2 regions of the Photorhabdus laumondii genome follow, and region 2 is predicted to be linked to the other one. Evidence: predicted binding sites of a transcription regulator. Region 2 holds the regulator's gene; the other holds the start of a gene.
The links. The regulator sigma-54, encoded in region 2, starts transcription at its own class of promoters, with help from an activator protein. The targets are predictions, from matches to a motif close to GTTGGCACANNTTTCGCTNT.
Positions count from the first base shown of each region.

Region 1: the regulator sigma-54 is predicted to act here: its motif matches at 6,850-6,869, upstream of glnA (glutamate--ammonia ligase).

Region 1 is NZ_CP024901.1:244,874-252,871, forward strand. Features, by position in the region: gene PluTT01m_RS01200 (Eco57I restriction-modification methylase domain-containing protein) at 1-1,211, shown strand, start outside; gene PluTT01m_RS01205 (ISL3 family transposase) at 1,235-2,524, shown strand; gene glnG (nitrogen regulation protein NR(I)) at 2,590-4,062, opposite strand; gene glnL (nitrogen regulation protein NR(II)) at 4,072-5,121, opposite strand; gene glnA (glutamate--ammonia ligase) at 5,275-6,684, opposite strand; gene typA (ribosome-dependent GTPase TypA) at 7,126-7,998, shown strand, end outside.
Region 2 is NZ_CP024901.1:4,723,942-4,731,939, reverse strand. Features, by position in the region: gene rapZ (RNase adapter RapZ) at 1-849, opposite strand, end outside; gene ptsN (PTS IIA-like nitrogen regulatory protein PtsN) at 933-1,400, opposite strand; gene hpf (ribosome hibernation promoting factor) at 1,524-1,811, opposite strand; gene rpoN (RNA polymerase factor sigma-54) at 1,835-3,277, opposite strand; gene lptB (LPS export ABC transporter ATP-binding protein) at 3,305-4,030, opposite strand; gene lptA (lipopolysaccharide ABC transporter substrate-binding protein LptA) at 4,037-4,570, opposite strand; gene lptC (LPS export ABC transporter periplasmic protein LptC) at 4,551-5,129, opposite strand; gene kdsC (3-deoxy-manno-octulosonate-8-phosphatase KdsC) at 5,150-5,713, opposite strand; gene kdsD (arabinose-5-phosphate isomerase KdsD) at 5,731-6,699, opposite strand; gene PluTT01m_RS20750 (calcium/sodium antiporter) at 6,724-7,698, opposite strand; gene mlaF (phospholipid ABC transporter ATP-binding protein MlaF) at 7,927-7,998, shown strand, end outside.

The sequences.
Region 1 (7,998 bases), 1.2 Mb from region 2:
GTTTTAGAACATTTAAATTAGATTCACAGCGAGAGGATTCTCTTTATCTTCAACCATTGTCTGTTGATGACATGAAGGAATTGAAACCATTTGAAGATGCAAGCAATCACACGTCTGTTGCTCTGTTTCGAAAATCCATCGTCTCTGTACAATACCCCGTGGCTTACAAGGTATGGTCAGCTAATCCTGGTCACAGGAAAGCTATTAGGCCCTGCACACCTCTTGATGACGTGCTGAAAGCTATTTCTCATACGACAAAAGAAGCATTTCCGGTTGGTGATGAAGGTTCTCCGTGGGCAATTCTTGCTCCTGGGCGCTTCAACGCGATTAAATATCTATCATCACCGTGTAAATGGACTAAAGGACGGAAAGGGATCACCACGGATCTTAACGGAGTTTATTTTGTTCCAATCTTGCAAAACAACGGCGCTCTCGTTCAGATTCAAAGCCGCCCGGAGGCTGGACGGAAAGACATTGGGCCACAGAAAACTCAGTGGGTAGAGCCCAATATGCTTTATCCTTTAATTAAGGGAGCGAGTGATTTTGATGAATGTTACTTGAAACTTGATGCTCCAGATTACGATGATGTTGAACAAAGACTGTTTACGTTCGTACCAAACACAGGTATTTCAAATGCAGAGTACGAGAGTGCGGATGTACAGTTGAATTCCCCTAAGATGAAAAAAACCTTAGCATGGTTTAAAGGGTTCGAGAGACTGTTACTGGAGCGTTCTACCTATCGTCGCCAAATGAAAGGCGCTCCTTACCATGCTGTTTATAATGTTGGCGATTACACCTTCAAACCATGGAAAGTGATATGGCCAGAAATGTCCTCATCGTTTTATGCAGCGGTTGCAAGCTTTCAGAATGTACCTGTTGTTGGTGAACGTGTTTATATTCCAGATCACAAAGTATACTTTGCGTCCTTTGATAACAAAGAAACAGCATATTATTTGTGCGGATTATTGAATTCATTAACTGTTCAGGAATGGATTAACAGCCACAATGTATCCATTCAAGTTGCGGATGTATTCAAACATCTATCATTACCTAATTTTGATATTACTAACACGATGCATACTAACCTTGCAGAGCTTGTTGAAGAGGCTCATCAGTGTCACGACAAAACAGAACGCCAGAAAATTATCAAGCGAATAAAATCGGTCGCGGAGGATGTTTTGATCACCTGGAGTGTAACGCTCGTAGAATAACTGACAAAGATAAGTTGGCTATTATGGCAAACATCCTTAACTGGCCTGATTATATCGTCCTGTCTGTCTCCGAACTGGAGCATGATTACCGGGTACATGTAGGGACGGCCAACCCACCTACTCACTGCATCCACTGCAAGCATCCTGAAATCGTTGGCTTTGGCCGTCGTGATGAGGTGATCATGGATACTCCTGTCAATGGCAAGCGGACAGGGATTATACTGAATCGCCGCCGCTACCGTTGTCAAATATGTTGTAAGACGTTTATGGAACCAGTACCACACAAGGATGGTAAGCGGCAAATGACTCACCGTTTGATCCAATACATTGAGCGTGAGAGTCTACGGCGCACCTTTTCCAGCGTAGCAGAGGACGTAGGTGTGGACGAAAAGACGGTTCGTAATATATTTCACGACTCCTGCGAGAGACTGGAAAAGACCTTTAATTTTGAAATGCCTAAATGGCTGGGTATTGATGAAATCCATATCATAAAACCCCGGTGTGTTATCGCCAATATCGAGCTGCAAACCATTGTTGATATGCTTGATAACAATAACAAAGCCACTGTTATGCGCTACCTAACTAAACGAAAAGATCGCTATCAGGTGCGCTATGTCGCTATGAATATGTGGCGACCATACAGAGAAGCAGTGGCTACTATGATCCCTGACGCTACGGTTATCATAGATAAGTTTCATGTTGTCCGTATGGCGAATGAGTCACTAGAAAGAGCACTAAAGGCCATCAGAAGCGGCTTGACAGCTCAGCAGCGTCGAAGACTGATGAAAAATCACTTTGTGTTGCTGAAACGTCGCCATGAGCAGACAGATGCTGAATATATGCGATTCTCTGACTGGATACTCAACTATCCCGACTTGGGTTATGCTTACGAGTTGAAAGAGTCATTTTTCGGCATATGGGACTGCAAAAATAGGTACGAGGCACAGCAAGCCTACTATGTTTGGCTTAGACAGATAACACCTGAAATGAAGGTGTATTTTGACCCACTCGTTAAAGCTATAGATAACTGGCATGATGATGTTTTTGCTTACTTCGACCACCCGATCACTAATGCTTATATAGAGAATCTGAACAATTTGATTAGAGTGGTGAACCATGTTGGTCGTGGTTACAGTTTTGAAGCATTGCGAGCTGAAATACTGTTTACTAAGGGCTTTCAGCAGAGCAAGAACCCCCACTATCAACATCAACGGATTCCTGAGCAGGCATGCGGACCAGAGTCGGAAACGTCAATAAATTACGGTGTAGATATATCAGCACTGGTAAGAGAGATAGAAATGGGGCGATTATAGCCCTGTTTCAACCATAAAATTGGGGTATCCATAAATAGGCAATAGCCTGATTTGCGAATATATCCTTACTCCAACCCGAGTTCTTTTAACTTCCGTGTAATCGTATTGCGTCCCCAACCTAGCAATCGTGCAGCCTCTTGTTTATGGCCTTTGGTATGCTTCAGTGCACAATCAAGTAAGGTACGCTCCAATAACGGTAATGCTTCCGATAACAGATCCTGCTGACCATGTTCCAATGCAGTTGTTGCCCACTGGGCAAGTAGCTGCGACCAATTTTTCGGTATTGTATTTGTAGGTGTTGTATTTGCGGGTACGGTATTTATAGATACTGTATTTACAGATGTTGTCATACCGCTTTCGGTATTATGATGAGTTTCAAATAATTCAGATGGCAAATCTTGCACTAATACTTCCTGGCTTGCCGCCATGACCGTCAGCCAGCGGCAGATATTTTCCAACTGGCGAACATTGCCCGGCCAAGGTAAACGCATTAAGGCTATTTCTGCGTCAGGATGGAGAATCTTTGTTTCTACGCCCAATTCTTTTGCGGTCTGTTGTAGGAAATGGCGGGTCAGGCGAGGGATATCCTCTACTCTGTCACGTAAGGGCGGTAATTGCATACGAATAACATTGAGGCGGTGATAGAGATCTTCACGGAATTTGCCTTTCTGTACCAAGCGCTCTAGATCCTGATGGGTTGCCGCGATAATTCTCACATCCACTTTTACGGGAGCATACCCGCCAACTCGGTAGAACTGACCTTCCGCCAATACCCGTAACAGACGGGTCTGAATGTCCAGAGGCATATCACCAATTTCATCCAGAAACAGTGAGCCACGATTAGCCTGTTCAAACCGCCCATGACGTACTTGATTAGCGCCAGTGAAAGCCCCTTTTTCATGACCAAACAACTCTGACTCAATTAAATCTTTAGGGATAGCTGCCATGTTAAGGGCAATAAATGGCTCATTGGCCCGAGGGCTGTGACGGTGCAGCGCATGAGCCACCAGCTCTTTTCCGGTACCGGATTCGCCATTAATTAGGACGCTGATAGAGGAACGGGAGAGGCGGCCGATAATGCGGTAAACGTCCTGCATGGCAGGCGCTTCTCCTATCATGTCAGAAACGGGTGTGACAACCTGTGGACTTTTAATTGATTGATTCTGATCGCGGGAGTGACTAAGCGCTCGTTCCAGCAATGCGACGGCTTCATCAATATCAAAGGGTTTTGGTAAGTAATCAAAAGCGCCTTGTTGGTAAGCATTGACCGCAGCATCCAGATCAGAATGGGCGGTCATAATGATGACTGGCAGCAACGGGTTGCTCTGTTTGATATTATTCAGTAGGTTTAGCCCATTCATTCCCGGCATACGGATATCCGAAATCAGTACATCAGGTGTGTTTTGGGCCAGCGCGGTCAGGGCGCTATCCGCGTCGGCAAAACTGGTACATTCCATCCCCGCGTTACTTAACGCCCGTTCCAGTACCCAGCGGATTGAACTGTCATCATCGACGATCCAAATTTTTCCCTGTTGCATCGTTATCCTCTATTTCTTAATGGGTAAGTAGATAGAAAATGCTGTGTGCCCCGGCCAACTGGTAAATTCTATTTTGCCGGAGTGTTGGTCTATTAAATTACGAGCAATGGATAGACCAAGACCTGTTCCGCCTTCATGCGCACTGACCATTGGGTAAAACAAGGTATCCTGAATTTGTGGCGGGATACCTGGCCCGTTATCTTCCACGTCAATTCTGGCCGCCAGACGATAGCGCTTACCATGCAAGGTAATCTGAAAAGCAGTACGAGTGCGGAGGGTAATGGTTCCCCCCTGTTTTCCTAGCGCTTGCAAGGCATTACGGGTGATATTTAGTAGTACCTGTTCAATTTGATCAGGATAGTGGGCCAGTTCTGGCAAACTGGGATCATAATCTTTTACCAGTGTGACGTTATCCGGCATTTCCAGCGAGACTAACTGGGAAACTCGTTCAGCAACATAATGAATGCTTTGCTTAATTCGTTCACCCGGATGTTGTGGGCCAAGCAATCTGTCTACCAGATGGCGCAATCGGTCGGCTTGTTCAATAATCACCTGGGTGTATTCCTGCAAAGCAGGATCAGGCAGTGCTTTTGACAGCAATTGCGCGGCTCCTCTCAACCCACCAAGGGGGTTTTTGATTTCATGTGCCAGCCCCCGAACCAATTCCCGTGCGGCTGTCTGCTGAGCTTGTTGTACCTGCTCTTGGCTTAACCGGCGTTGACTATCCATAGGTGCCAGTTCCAGCAAGATGAACTGCTCGGAAATCGGTTGGGCACTGAGCGACATAATGTGAAAGCGGTTCTCAACCACTAATGTTACTTCGTTATCAGTAAAACTCTGGCCGCTGACCAGACTAGAATGCATCAGTTCTGTATCCAGTGAAAAATAGCTGAACAGTACTGGAAGAGGTGTACCGAATAGTTTACGGGCACTCTGAGCGAATAATTGTAGTGCTGCATGGTTGGCATAGCGGATGACGAGATCAGTATCCAGTACCAGTACACTGTTAATGAGCGAATTTAATATTTGCCCGCTATCGGGCAGATTTTCCGTTTTCATCCACACTCCTGCACTTTTTTGGTGCACTGTATCATGTTCGAGCGTAAAACCCAGTCAAAGCCTGAAATTTGGATAGCAGGAAAAGGGCCCATCCGAAGATGGGCTAAAGGTTTCACGGCAACAAAAAATGATCAGCGGAAACGGTGCTGCTAATTACACACTGTAATAGAGTTCAAACTCCAGTGGATGTGGTGTCAGACGGACACGCTCTATTTCACTGTTTTTCAAGTCAATATAAGCATCAATGGCGTCATCGGTGAATACACCGCCACGAGTCAAGAATTCACGGTCGGCATCCAGTGCTGCCAGTGCTTCATCCAGAGAAGAGGCGACAGTTGGGATCTCTTTAGCTTCTTCCGGTGGTAGGTCATACAGGTTTTTATCCATCGCATCACCCGGATGGATTTTATTGATGATGCCGTCAAGGCCAGCCATCAATTGAGCGGCGAATGCCAGATAAGGGTTAGCCGCCGGATCAGGGAAACGTACTTCAATACGGCGAGCTTTGGTGCTGGCAACAACCGGAATACGGATAGATGCCGAACGGTTACGGGCAGAGTAGGCCAGCATCACCGGGGCTTCATAGCCCGGAACCAAACGTTTATAAGAGTTGGTTGTCGGGTTGGTAAACGCGTTCAGCGCACGAGCATGTTTGATAATACCGCCAATGTAGAATAGCGCCAGTTCAGATAGACCGCCGTATTTGTCACCAGCAAACAAGTTAGTACCGTTTTTAGACAGAGACATATGGCAGTGCATACCGGAACCATTATCACCAACCAGTGGTTTTGGCATAAAGGTTGCGGTTTTGCCAAAATTGTGCGCGACATTATGTACGACGTATTTGTAAATTTGGGTTTCGTCCGCTTTTTTGGTCATGGTGTTAAAGCGGGTGGCGATTTCATTTTGGCCTGCTGTTCCCACTTCATGATGGTGAGCCTCTACAACCAACCCCATCTCTTCCATCGTCAGGCACATCGCTGAACGTAAATCCTGCGAAGAATCAACAGGAGGCAGCGGAGCATAACCGCCTTTTACCGCAGGCCGATGGCCTTTGTTACCGCCTTCGTACTGCGTCCCGGAATTCCATGCAGCTTCGATATCATCGATGTGATAGTAAGAATGAGACATGGCACTGCTGAAGCGCACGTCATCAAACAGGAAAAACTCAGGCTCTGGTCCGCACAGGACAGTATCGGCAATGCCGCTTGAACGTAGGAAGTTTTCAGCACGCTTGGAGATGGAACGGGGATCACGGTCATAGCCTTGCATAGTGCCTGGTTCCAAAATGTCACAACGTAGAGTCAGTGTGGCATCGTCAAAGAAGGGATCAAGCATGGCTGTGCTTGGGTCTGGCATCAGTACCATGTCAGATTCGTTAATCCCTTTCCAACCGCTGATTGAAGATCCGTCAAACATTTTGCCATCTTCAAAGAAGTCTGCATTAACCTGATGAGCAGGAATGGTCATATGTTGTTCTTTGCCTTTGGTATCAGTGAAACGCAAATCAATAAACTTCACCTGATGCTCTTCAATCATGGTTAAAACATGTTCAACGGACATACTCGGTTTCTCCTGGTTTGTGTCGGTCTTGATAAAATTGTCGTGATTAAGACTAAAGAAAACACAATCACATCGTTTTACCTTAACAAGGTTATATTACACGTTTGCAAACTTATAGTTGTGAAAGTCAAATAGTTGTGAAAATCAATTCAATCACGAAAAGCTTTTGCGAAAAGCATGCCAACTTTTTAACGCCTTGCAATATACTGTATCGTGGGTATACCGGTGATGGGATATCTGAATATTTGGGAAAATTGCACTATATTGGTGCAATTGTATTACTGAGGCGCACAATATTAGTGCGTTTATGTCAAAAATGCGTCTATTTATGGGTGTGAAAGGGATCACAATTTCATTGTTATCAAGTTGTTAAGCGTAGATTATTGTGATCCTGTTTAGTCCTTCGACCAATGTGTGTACAATAGCGCGCCATTTCTATAAATGCCTGAGGCAAAGTTTGTGATCGAAAAATTGCGTAATATCGCCATTATCGCGCACGTTGACCACGGTAAAACGACCCTGGTTGACAAGCTGCTGCAACAATCCGGTACTTTCGGTGACCGTGCGACAACGACAGAGCGTGTGATGGACTCCAATGATCTGGAGAAAGAGCGTGGAATTACTATTCTCGCAAAAAATACCGCCATTAAATGGAATGACTACCGTATTAATATCGTAGACACTCCGGGACATGCCGATTTCGGCGGTGAAGTAGAACGTGTTATGTCTATGGTCGACAGCGTACTCTTGCTGGTCGATGCTATGGACGGGCCAATGCCTCAGACCCGTTTTGTGACACAGAAAGCGTTCGCTCATGGTTTGAAACCGATTGTGGTCATTAACAAAGTTGACCGTCCTGGCGCACGCCCTGATTGGGTTGTGGATCAGGTATTTGACCTGTTTGTCAATCTGGGTGCGACTGATGAGCAACTGGACTTCCCCATTATCTATGCATCGGCATTGATGGGAATTGCCGGTACTGATCATGAAGATATGGCGGAAGATATGACGCCGTTGTATCAGGCGATTGTCGATCATGTAGAACCACCGAAAGTTGACCTTAATGGTTCATTCCAGATGCAGATTTCTCAGCTGGACTATAACAATTATGTTGGTGTTATCGGGATTGGCCGTATTAAGCGCGGTACTGTTAAGCCAAACCAGAACGTTACAATTATTGATAGTGAAGGTAAAACCCGGAACGGCAAAATCGGTAAGGTACTGGGTCATCTGGGGCTGGAGCGTATTGAGAGTGAGCAAGCGGAAGCGGGCGACATCGTTGCGATTACCGGCTTGGGTGAGCTGAATATTTCC
Region 2 (7,998 bases):
TTTTCGCTTTTCGAGAGTACGGTGGCGCGACTGTACGTTTTTTCCTCTGGAACGAAAATAATCGGCCAACTGTTCTGCCACATAAACAGAACGGTGTTTACCGCCGGTACAGCCAATAGCAACGGTCAGATAGCTGCGGTTATTGGTTTCAAGCATGGGTAGCCAGAGTTCAAGATAACTGCGGGTTTGATAGATGAAGTTATGCACTTCCGTATGACGGTCGAGGAAAGCGGCTACAGGACGATCAAGACCGGTCATTGGCCGTAATTTGGGGTCCCAGTGTGGGTTTGGCAGGAAACGTACGTCAAAAACATAGTCGGCATCAATTGGAATGCCATGCTTGAAGCCGAAAGACTCAAAGACCATTGTCAACTCACGTTCCCGTTTGCCGAGCAGACGCGTTCTTAGCATCTCAGCCAATTCATGGACTGACATTTCGGAAGTGTCGATAATCAGGTCAGCTCTTGAACGAAGGGGTTCCAGCAGATCACTTTCTTGATCAATCGCGCTTTCCAGAGAAAGATTTTTGCTTGATAGCGGATGCAGACGGCGAGTGTCGCTATAACGGCGGATCAATGTATTACGTTCAGCATCGAGGAATAATAATTGCGGTGAGAAACTCGCTGGTAGTTTAGTCAGAGCTTCTTCGAAAACTTCAGGTGATTCCGGCATGTTTCTTACATCAATACTAACCGCAGCAGAAATATCGCGGTCAGCTAGCGTATTTGCTAATTCCGGTAGTAATACTACCGGCAAGTTGTCTACACAATAAAAACCCATATCTTCCAGTGCGCGTAAGGCAACGGATTTACCTGAACCGGAACGGCCACTGACTATCATCAGCACCATGAGGCAACTCCCCTTAATTTTTTAGTGGTTATTATGAGCCACTCTTATCTATTGCTTCTATTGCTATCCATGCATTGCAACAGTTATTCAGTGATAATTGTGTATAGTTCTTCATCACTTTGTGCCGATCTTAAACGACGGCAGAGATTTTTATCTGCAAGACGTTTGGCAATCAATGACAATGTGTGTAGGTGTGTTTGGCATTGATCGTTTGGAACCAGTAAAGCAAACAGCAAATCGACTGGTTGATTATCAATGGCATCGAAAGCAATAGGTTGTTCCAGATTTAGGAAAACGCCAACCGCTTGATCTGAGCTTTCTTCATCTAACTTACCGTGGGGGATGGCAATACCACTGCCAATTCCAGTAGTACCTACTTTTTCTCGGGTCAATATTGCTTCGAATACGACATTTTCTGGTAACTTAAGCTGCTGAGATGCTAGCTCACTGATAATCTCTAAAGCCCGTTTTTTGCTCGAACAATGTACATTATTGCGCGTACATGCGAGGGAAAGCACCGAACTTAGTAGTAAATCTGCTTGATTATTCATTTTCCTATTCACTTAGGTGCTTATTGATACAGGATGCCATAGGTTATCTGTGGCATCCTGTATTTGCGCACTGTTTTACAGCAATACTCTGCTGTTGTTACTACATTTTTTGTTAAATAACTGTTAATGATGTTTCAGTTTGTCTTTATGCTTGGTTAATTGACGCGCCAGTTTATCGACCAGTCCATCAATTGCTGCATACATATCTTCATGTTCTGATGATGCGTGCAACTCACCTCCGTTAATGTGTACAGTAGCTTCGGCGATTTGTTGTACCTTTTCCACTCGGAGGATTACCTGAGTCAGGTTGATCCTGTCGAAATATTGATCCAGTTTGCTGCATTTTGCAGTGATAATGTCGCGTAATGCATCAGTAATTTCAATATTGTGGCCGGTTATTTTGAGTTGCATATTGTCTTCCTTCTCTGTTCATTTCAAACCAGACGCCTACGTTGGTTTGATGGCGGAATGGATAACGACTCTCGATATTTTGCGACAGTTCGTCGGGCAACCATGATGCCTTGATCGGCTAGCATGCTCGTCAGTTTGCTGTCACTTAATGGTTTGGCGGAGTTCTCCGCTGCTACCAGTTTTTTCACCAAAGCCCGTATTGCAGTTGAAGAGGCTTCGCCTCCACTTTCTGTATTGACATGGCTGGAGAAAAAATACTTCAATTCAAAAATACCACGTGGGCTGTGCAGGAATTTCTGGGTAGTCACCCTGGAAATGGTGGATTCATGCATATCAACCTGGAAAGCAATGTCTGCCAAGACCATCGGTTTCATATATTCTTCACCATGTTCAAAAAATTCCTGTTGCTGTTCTACAATACAACGCGCAACTTTCAGCAGAGTATCATTTCGGCTTTCCAGGCTTTTGATAAGCCACTTGGCCTCTTGTAGGTTATTGCGGATAAACTGACTGTCACTTTCATTGCGCGTATGTTGCCCAAGCTCTGCATAATGCTGATTAATGTGTAAACGGGGGATACTATCTGTATTCAATTCTACTTGCCAGTGTTCACTTTCTTTTCGAACCAGTACATCGGGGATGACATATTCTGATTCGCCAGTGTTTATTGCCAGGCCAGGCTTTGGTGCAAGTGACTGGATTAAACTTATGGCCTCTTTCAGAGTATCTTCTGTCAAGTGGCTCAGACGGATTAAATTGCGGAAATCCCAATGACCTAATAGCTCCAAATGGTTGCAAACGATCAGTTTTGCCTCTTTCAGGTAAGGTGTTTCTGGCGGAAACATTGATAGCTGGACGAGTAGACAATCTTTTAGATCACGAGCGGCGACACCGATAGGATCGAAATGCTGTATCTGCTTGAGCACAGTTTCCACTTCTGCCAGAGTGAGTTGGTTGTCGCCGAGGCTGGCAAGGATATCTTCTAGTGGTACAGTGAGATAGCCAGTGTCATCTACGGCATCAATGATTGATGTCGCAATCGCCGCATCTATTTCCGTGAAAGGGGTCAACTTTGCCTGCCACATCAAATAGTCTTGCAGGGTTTGAACGGTTTCACCTTGGTAAAGTGGCAGTTCGCCGTCGTCGTTATAGTCATTGCGTGTCCCGGAAGGTGTGCCAGCGGTGTAAATTTCATCCCAACTGACATCCAGGGGTAACTCATCTGGCATATCCTTTTGTTGCAAGGCATCAAGCGTATCCATAGCTTCCGTTTCGTTATCGGGAAGTTCCTGATTGCCAATTTCCTGATGTTCTTCATCCTGTTCAAGCAAAGGATTCATTTCTAACGCTTGTTGTATTTCCTGTTGGAGTTCAAGCGTAGAAAGTTGCAACAAACGAATAGCTTGTTGGAGCTGTGGTGTCATAGCCAGTTGCTGACTAAGCCTGAGTTGCAAACTTTGCTTCATAGCGTTAAATCAATTCTCCTGGCCGAATTAGAGCCGGAAACCTTCGCCTAAATAAACGCGCTTCACCTGTTCATTATTAAGAATATCATTAGGTGTGCCGTGAGCAATCAGATGCCCTTGGCTGACAATATAAGCACGTTCGCATACATCCAATGTTTCACGGACATTGTGGTCTGTGATAAGGACCCCTAGTCCATAATCTCTCAAATGCTGAATGATTTTCTTGATATCGATGACTGAGATAGGATCTACGCCGGCGAAAGGCTCATCCAGCAAAATAAATTTCGGATTAGCTGCCAGCGCTCTGGCAATCTCTACGCGGCGACGTTCACCTCCGGAAAGTGATTGACCAAGATTGTCACGTAGGTGGCTGATATGGAACTCTTCCATCAGCTCTTCGGCACGTTCTTTCCGCTGTTCTTGAGTCAGATCCTGGCGGATCTCCAATACAGCCATCAGGTTGTCGAATACGCTTAGCCGGCGGAAAATAGAAGCTTCCTGAGGCAAATAACCAATACCACGGCGTGCCCGTTCGTGAAGTGGCAGTAGGCTAATATCTTCATTATCAATGGTAATTGTCCCGGTATCCCGTGAAACGATACCGACGACCATATAGAAAGTCGTCGTTTTCCCTGCACCGTTCGGACCAAGCAGGCCGACAATTTCGCCGGAGTTCACGTTTAGGCTGACATTTTCAACGACCTTACGGCCTTTGTAAGCTTTTGCCAGGTTTTCTGCGTTTAGTATTGCCATATATCGTTATTTACTCTTGTTGTTAGCCCCTGGGCCTTCTTCTTGTAATTGAGAAGGTAGTAGGACGGTGGTCACTCGTTTACCTTTGTCACTAAACGCTTCCATCTGCTGAGTTGGGACTAGATAGGTGATACGGTCGCCTTTTATATTGCTGTCTAACTGTTCTAAATAGGCATTGCCAGTGAGTGTAACCAGCTCTTTATCCATTTCGTAACGCATTTTGGCACCGCGGCCCTTGATTGGTTTGCCATTGTCCTGTAATTGATAGAAGGTTACCGGATTGCCAAATGCTTCAATAACCATTTTCTTAGAATCGCCATCTGGGCGAGTCACAACAACTTTGTCAGCGCGGATATCGATAGAACCCTGTTTGACGATCACATCTTCTGTAAATGTGGCAGTGTTCCCTGTCATGTCAAGGGCTTGTTTAGCAGAATCGATAGAAATGGGTTTCTGTGTGTCATCTTTCAGTGCCATAGCGGGAAGACTGACTACAAAGATAGCACTGGCAATAAAAGCATTACGGATTCTGTTTTTCATGTTGGATTTCATAGTAGGTGTTAACCTTTTCAATCAGTTCAGCGGTTTTGTTTCTCAGGTTGCCACGCATTTTCATACCGACGGATTTTAGCCCGACACCAATCAGTGTGACCTGATCGTCAGATGAAACATCCTGAGTGGTCAGGTTGATGATAGCGTTCTCTGTAGTAATACGTTGTAATTGTGACGTATTAGTTAGACTGTCAACCTGTACGTCTCCGTAAAGATAGAGCATTTTGTCATTAGTTAGTTTGGCTTTGTTAGCACGAACTGTCCATGTAGCAATGGCATTTGAGTCATAAGTAATTAATACCGGTTTAGTAAACCAAGTAAGTTTTGACTCTGCATAGTTTTGGACGTCATCAGCGACCAGTTTATACGTCAGTTTCCCCGTAGGGTCATAAACAAAAGTTATAGCTTCCTGACTTTGATAGGTTGGCTGACTGTTATCTGTGGCAGAAGATGATTTAATCTCATCTGAATCAGACAAGTTCCAGCCAATTAACGCCAGGATGATTAATACCAGAGTTATCACCAACCAGGATTTGATTCTATCCATTCTCGTTTCACTTCAACCTACTATATTGATAATCCTTTGGCTTCTTCCAGCTTATTCTGAGCAAAAAGCACCAAATCACAAAGTTCCCTTACCGCGCCGTGCCCCCCTGCAATTTGGGTGACATAATGCGCTTTTGGTAAGAGCAATGGATGTGCATCTGCCACAGCGACAGATAACCCCACTTGTTCCATGACCGGCCAGTCAATCAGATCATCGCCGATGTAAGCAACCTGTTCTGGTCTTAATCCCAGTGTATCTAACAATTTTTGGTACGCCAAAACCTTATCACTTTGTCCTTGGTAAAGATGTGTAATACCTAAGGTGTTTGCTCGATCTTCCAGCAATTTTGCTTTACGACCGGTAATAATAGCGACTTCGATTCCTGAAGTAATTAAGCAGCGAATTCCGTAACCATCTCGAACATTAAATGTTTTTAATTCTTCACCGTTATTGCCCATATAGATCCGGCCATCGGACATAACACCGTCAACATCGCAAATCAGCAAGCGGATTTTACGGGCTTTTTCAATAACGTCTTTATCAACTGGACCATAACAGGTGTCCAAATAAACTAATTGGCTCATTAAGGCGTTTTCTCCGGTTACACCACACCCGCTTGTAGCAGGTCATGCATATGTAATACACCAAGCAATTTATTGTCCTCTGCAACTAATAAGGACGTGATATGGTGTGACTGCATTAAGTTCAATGCATCAACTGCAAGGGCATGCGGTTTGATGCGGATACCGCCCGTTGTCATAACATCTGAAATTTTGACATTGTACAAATCGACGCCCATATCAAATACTCGCCGTAAGTCACCGTCAGTAAAAATACCATCAATATACCTATTTTCATCGCAAATGACGGTCATACCCAGTTTTTGCCGGGTGATTTCGAGCAGCGCTTCGCGTAAGGTGGCGTTACGATTAACCTTTGGAATATCATCGCCTGTACTCATCAAATCACTCACCAGTAGCAGAAGTTTGCGCCCAAGAGTGCCGCCTGGATGTGATAGTGCGAAATCTTCAGCAGTAAAGCCGCGTGCCTGGAGCAATGCAACCGCTAAAGCATCGCCCATAACCAGTGTTGCAGTAGTACTGGTTGTAGGAGCCAAACCTAGCGGACAGGCCTCCTGTGGGACTTTGATACACAGATGGATATCGGCGGCTTTTCCCATACTACTGTTGCAATTGTTAGTCATGCAGATAAGCGGGATTTTTTGGCGTTTTAATGCGGGAATCAGCGACAAAATTTCACTGGATTCACCCGAATTTGAGATGGCTAAAACAATGTCTTTAGGTGTGATCATGCCGAGGTCGCCGTGGCTGGCTTCTCCCGGATGAACGAAAAAGGATGGTGTACCGGTGCTGGCGAAAGTGGCAGCAATTTTACACCCGATATGGCCGGATTTGCCCATCCCCATGACAATCACTTTACCTTCGCAGTTGAACATCAGTTCACAGGTACGGTCAAAATCTCCGTTTATATGTTGTTCAAGTTCTGTTAATCCATCACGTTCTATGTGTAATACTTTTTTACCCGCTTGCTGAAAATCAATCTTAGGCATTTCTTTTTCCTACTCATTCTGTGTTTATTCAATGCTGTAATTGGAAATAAACAGTACGATAAAATAAGCGATAAAGCAGCTTAATAACAGGACACCTTTAAATCGGTTTAATCGGTGTTTACGACCCAGACAAAATGCAGTAAATATTATGCTGGCTACCATCATTACCCAAAAGTCACGATGGAAAGATTCAGGTGAAATGGCTGCTGGTGAGAGTAATGCGGGAAGGCCCAAAACAATTGATATATTGAATATATTCGAACCTATAATATTCCCGAATGCAATATCATCTTCGCCTTTGAATGCTGCGGCAATAGAGGTTGCTAATTCTGGCAAGCTGGTACCGACCGCAAGTACGGTAAGCCCGATAACTAATTCACTGATGCCATAAATGCGGGCAATAACAGTTGCATTATCAATAACCATACGAGTTGCCATAGGTAAAATAAGTAACCCTAATAGAATCCAAAGTAGGGCAATGTGTTTATTGCCTTCGACCGGTAATTCGGCAGCCTGTTCTTGCGTATAAATATCCGCTTCGGCGCGGCGCGGTAGAGCAACCATTTTTATCATCAGTAAGATATACACTATGGCGGAAGCGAGTAATACCAACCCATCCATCCGGCTGAGATAGTGATCACTCATCAAATAACCACAGAAGACGGTGAGCAGTAGCATCAACAGCAGTTCCTGCCGCAGGATATCTGATTTTACTTCCATTGGGCGAATAAATGCAGCAGCACCGGTTATTAGTAGCAGATTGGTAATGTTGGAGCCAATAACATTACCCACAGCCATATCAGGTTGACTATCTAGCATTGCAGTAACTGAAACCATTAATTCGGGTAGAGACGTTCCAATGCCAACAATGGTAATACCAATAATAAATGGCGGCAGTCCCAGAGTACGGGCAAAAATTGCAGCGCCATATACTAGTCTATCGGAACCATATACCAGTAAAATCAACCCGGTAATTAGAAGTAAAAAGGTCAGAAGCATGAAGCGTCCCTTGTAAGGTATATTCCGAATTGATGTCAACGCTGGTTGATTTTCTAAACAAAAATTGTCTGCCCAGTTAGATGGGGTATATTCTGACGGCGGTGGATAGAAAAGTAAAATTTGTCATCACATTAATAGCGAAAATTTTCCCGTTTTTTTGTAGTATATATGATTAATATATGAACCAAATATTAAAGCCAATTTATTAACCGTTAAGGGCTATCAATAATGAATCAACAGACAGCAAATCTCATCGAGGTCCGTGGTATGTATTTTTCCCGTGGTAACCGTTTGATTTTT